Regions from separate parts of the Pelorhabdus rhamnosifermentans genome, predicted to be linked through region 2. Evidence: riboswitches for the same ligand, from Rfam matches in the RefSeq annotation. Region 2 holds a riboswitch; the other holds the start of a gene.
The links. A riboswitch is a leader RNA that binds a small molecule or an ion and turns the genes downstream of it on or off. The one in region 2 is predicted to bind S-adenosylmethionine.
Positions count from the first base shown of each region.

Region 1: another riboswitch for S-adenosylmethionine. It lies ahead of metK (methionine adenosyltransferase); the one in region 2 lies ahead of metA (homoserine O-acetyltransferase MetA).

Region 1 is NZ_JAHGVE010000004.1:86,879-89,084, reverse strand. Features, by position in the region: gene metK (methionine adenosyltransferase) at 1-1,134, opposite strand, end outside; SAM riboswitch class I at 1,203-1,309, opposite strand; gene coaBC (bifunctional phosphopantothenoylcysteine decarboxylase/phosphopantothenate--cysteine ligase CoaBC) at 1,356-2,206, opposite strand, start outside.
Region 2 is NZ_JAHGVE010000007.1:186,312-188,517, reverse strand. Features, by position in the region: gene metA (homoserine O-acetyltransferase MetA) at 8-925, opposite strand; SAM riboswitch class I at 997-1,103, opposite strand; gene Ga0466249_RS10615 (YezD family protein) at 1,374-1,727, opposite strand; SAM riboswitch class I at 1,814-1,913, opposite strand; gene larE (ATP-dependent sacrificial sulfur transferase LarE) at 1,960-2,206, opposite strand, start outside.

The DNA of each region.
Region 1 (2,206 bases), on a different contig from region 2:
CAGATTTAGATCATTGCGACCAAAATGTCCATAAGCTGCTGTCTGACGATAAATAGGACGGCGCAAATCAAGCATTTTAATAATTCCTGCTGGACGCAAATCAAAATGTTTCTTCACAAGCGCTACAATAACAGCATCATCCACTTTACCTGTATCAAATGTTTCAACTAAAATAGAAACAGGCTGAGCAACACCAATGGCATAAGCAAGCTGAATTTCGCATTTATCAGCCAAACCACCTGCCACAATATTTTTAGCCACATAACGAGCAGCATAAGCACCACTGCGGTCTACCTTCGTTGGATCCTTGCCTGAAAAAGCACCGCCGCCATGACGAGCCATCCCGCCATAAGTATCAACAATAATTTTCCGGCCTGTCAGCCCACAATCCCCCTGAGGCCCCCCCACAACAAAACGGCCTGTTGGATTAATATAATATTTCGTATCATTATCAAGTAATTCACTCGGAACAATCGGTTTAATCACATGAGCAACAAGATCTTCCTCAATCGTTTTTAAGTCCACTTCAGGTCCGTGCTGAGTCGAAATAACAATGGTATCAATCCGTTTTGGCTTGCCATCAACATATTCCACAGTAACCTGTGTTTTACCATCCGGACGCAAATAAGGCAATTTATTTGACTTTCTTACCGATGATAACTGAAGAGAAAGTTTATGAGCCAAAGAAATCGGCAAAGGCATGAAATCATCTGTTTCATTTGTTGCATAACCAAACATCATGCCTTGGTCTCCTGCCCCAATAGCATCGATCTCCATTTCACCTTTTTTAGCTTCCAGGGCTTTATCAACTCCCATCGCAATATCGGCTGATTGCTCATCAATGGAAATTAACACGCCGCACGTGTCACCGTCAAACCCAAATTTTGCCCGCGTATAACCAATATCTTTAATTGTATTGCGCACAATTTTCGGTATATCGACATAACAATTTGTTGTAATTTCGCCAGCCACATGAACCTGCCCTGTTGTAATAAGAGTCTCACAAGCCACTCTGGCAAAGGGGTCCTGCCCAATTAAAGCATCTAAAATACTATCCGATATTTGATCAGCTATCTTATCGGGATGTCCTTCAGTAACTGATTCAGATGTAAAAAACTGCTGTCTATTTGCCATAATAAATCCCTCCTAAATCATCATTTGCATAACAAAAAGCTCCCACAACAAGGGGAGCGATTATTTCTCTCCCATCTCGCAAGAATCTCTCGCCGGAATTGGCACCGTTTTAGCCTAAACTAAATGGTTGCCGCAGTATCATCGGGCCAGTCCCTCCACCATCTCTTGATGAGTCGATATGTATTTTACCAATAAAATTGTATAGCAAATACCCAAAAAAATCAAGTCCTATTTGTAACTAATTCGCGAATATAGTCGAGAATACAACAAGCAAGCTTCTCCTTCGGCATTTGCGGCAAATCAACGATTTTTCCATCCCGAAAAAGAAGTTTGGCAATATTCGTGTCGACATTAAATCCAGCGCCAGGCGCTGTAACATCATTGGCCACAATCATATCTAAATTTTTCTCGTTCAATTTTTTCTTTGCATAATTCACAACATTTTGTGTCTCAGCAGCAAAACCAACAAGAAGCTGTCTTTCTTTAATTTGACCCAATTCCCGCAAAATATCCGGATTTTTTGTTAATTTTAAAATAAGCGTATCATCATTCTTTTTGATTTTTTGCATCTCAGCAACTTCAGGACGATAATCAGCCACAGCGGCCGCTTTCACAACAATATCACAGGAAAAAAAATTCTTCAGCACTTCCTCGCGCATTTCAGCAGCACTTTCCACTTTAACCACCGTAACATTCGGCGGATGGGAAAGTCCTGTTGCACCTGAAACAAGAATCACCTTTGCCCCGCGGCGTGCGGCTTGTGCTGCAATGGCGTAACCCATTTTCCCGCTTGAACGATTGCCGATATAACGGACAGGGTCAATGGCTTCCCTTGTACCGCCTGCTGTGACTAATAAATTTTTTCCTGCAAAATCATTCTCAGCAGCAACATGGTCGACGACAAAATTCACGATATCACAAGGATCTGGCAAACGCCCCACACCTTCAGTACCGCAAGCGAGTAGCCCGCGCGCAGGTTCTATAAACTGATAACCAAGCAATGTAAGTTCCTGGATATTTTTTTGCACAATCGGATTGCAATACATCTGTGTGTTCATGGCTGGTGCAAAAA
Region 2 (2,206 bases):
TCAATTGTTAGCCAATTTCATTTAAATTGTATGGTGTTTCCTGATATACGTAATAATTAAGCCAGTTTGAAAATAATAGGTTCGCATGCCCCCTCCACTTTACAATCGGTTGTTTTGCAGGATCATCCCCAGGATAATAATTTTGCGGAACATGTATATGAAGTCCGTTAGATACATCTCTGTCATACTCTCTTTTTAATGTCAGAGGATCATATTCGGAATGTCCTGTCACAAAAATTTGGCGGCCACCTTTTGTTGCCACTAAATAAGCGCCTGCTTCACTCGACTCAGACAAAATTTCTAGTTCAGAAACTTTTTCAATATCCTCCCTTTTAACTTCTGTATGTCTCGAATGAGGAACAAAGAAAACATCATCAAATCCCCGCATCAACCGTACATTTTTTTTGTTGATTGTATGAGGAAAAACGCCAAATATTTTTTCTGGCAGCAAATACTTCGGAATACCAAAATGATAGTATAGCCCGGCCTGAGCTGCCCAACAGATATGTAAAGTCGAATAGACATGCAGTCGACTCCACTCCATAATCTGGATCAGTTCTGGCCAATAATCGACATCAGAAAAATTCATCTGTTCAACAGGTGCACCCGTAATAATCATGCCATCGAATTTTTTGTCTTGAATGTCTTCGAATAGCTCATAATATTTGACTAAATGTGCCTTCGGTGTATTACGGGAAGAATGTGATTTTGGATAAAGCAATGTAATGTCGATTTGTAAAGGCGAATTACTTAAGAGCCTTAGTATTTGCGTTTCAGTCGTAATTTTGTCAGGCATCAGGTTTAAAATAATAATATTCAGTGGCCGAATATCCTGATGAAAAGCCCGCTCCTCATTAATAACAAAAATGTTTTCATTGTTCAAAACTTCAGTTGACGGAAGATCATTTGGTATGTTTATTGGCATATGCTCCAACCCCTTCTTAAAAAGAATAGCCTCTTTCAATTGAAAGAGGCTATTCTATGAACTACTACCCTCTCTCATCTTTCAATGCGAACATCGCAGGAATTGGCACCGTGATATTTAAATAAATACCGGTTGCCGGGTTTCATCGGGCCAGTCCCTCCACCACTCTAGATAAGAAATCAAGACTATTCAATTGTAAAAGAAAAGGCCAAGCATAGGATCCCATCCTCATGCTTAGCCTTCAATTTTTTTGATCAGCTAAGTCAGTAACTTTTTGCTTTTTTATCATCTTACACCATTACAATCTTTCCGTCAAGAAAATTTTCTGGTTTTTTCGAAAGGCCAATACTGTGACCTGATTCCAATTGTTCCTTACTGCCTGATTCAAAACCGGCGCAATGCTTGACACATTAAACTGGGGACCAAATTCATGATTAATCATTGTCTCTTATATGCCATCACCATTAAGACCCACAAGTGAAGGAAATCGTTGTTTTTCCGTGCGATCAATTTGGACGATTTTCCCATCTTTAATGACAATAACCACTTGACCAAACTCTAAGGCTTGACAAGCCTCCAGAATACCCGCCCTCGCAGCCGCATAATTGCAACCTCTGCGGATATTTTTTTCCGGCTTGGCCAGTGTTTCCAAATCGCACGGACGGATCTTTTCATTTCGCTCAATTTGAATCAAACGAAAATTCTGCGTCATTAACGTAATATTGCCATGACCAATATCTTTTACAATAGCCATAATCTGCTCCAATGCCTCCGACGTAATTGAATGCTTTTTTGCCAACATTTCCATTCCCCTCTCGATCATTTTAAAAAAACAGAGGTAAAAAAAATAACCCTTTTATAAGAAAAAGGGTTAGTAAGAACCACCTTCTCTCATCTTCCAGGAATCATCCTGTTGGAATTAGCACCTTGCGCAAGCGCCGGTTGCCGGGTGTCATCGGGCCAGTCCCTCGACCACTCTTTATAAGAGTCTTACTATAAAAGTTGACTAAACTGGATAAACGATTTTCTCTGGACTATTTGAGTGCGGCATTCATGCTGCCTGTATAATAACCAGTTAAATCTAAGGTAACAAAAGTAAAACCAAGGTTTTTGAGCTGTTCAACAACCTTTTGTCGCACTTCAATCTGACTGAATTGGTGAATCTGATTGGCATCTACTTCAATCCGCGCCAAATTGCCATGATGTCTGACCCTGACTTGACCGGGACAAATCCTTTTGATAAATTCCTCAGCCTGCTCAATTTGACTCAGTCGTTCTGCC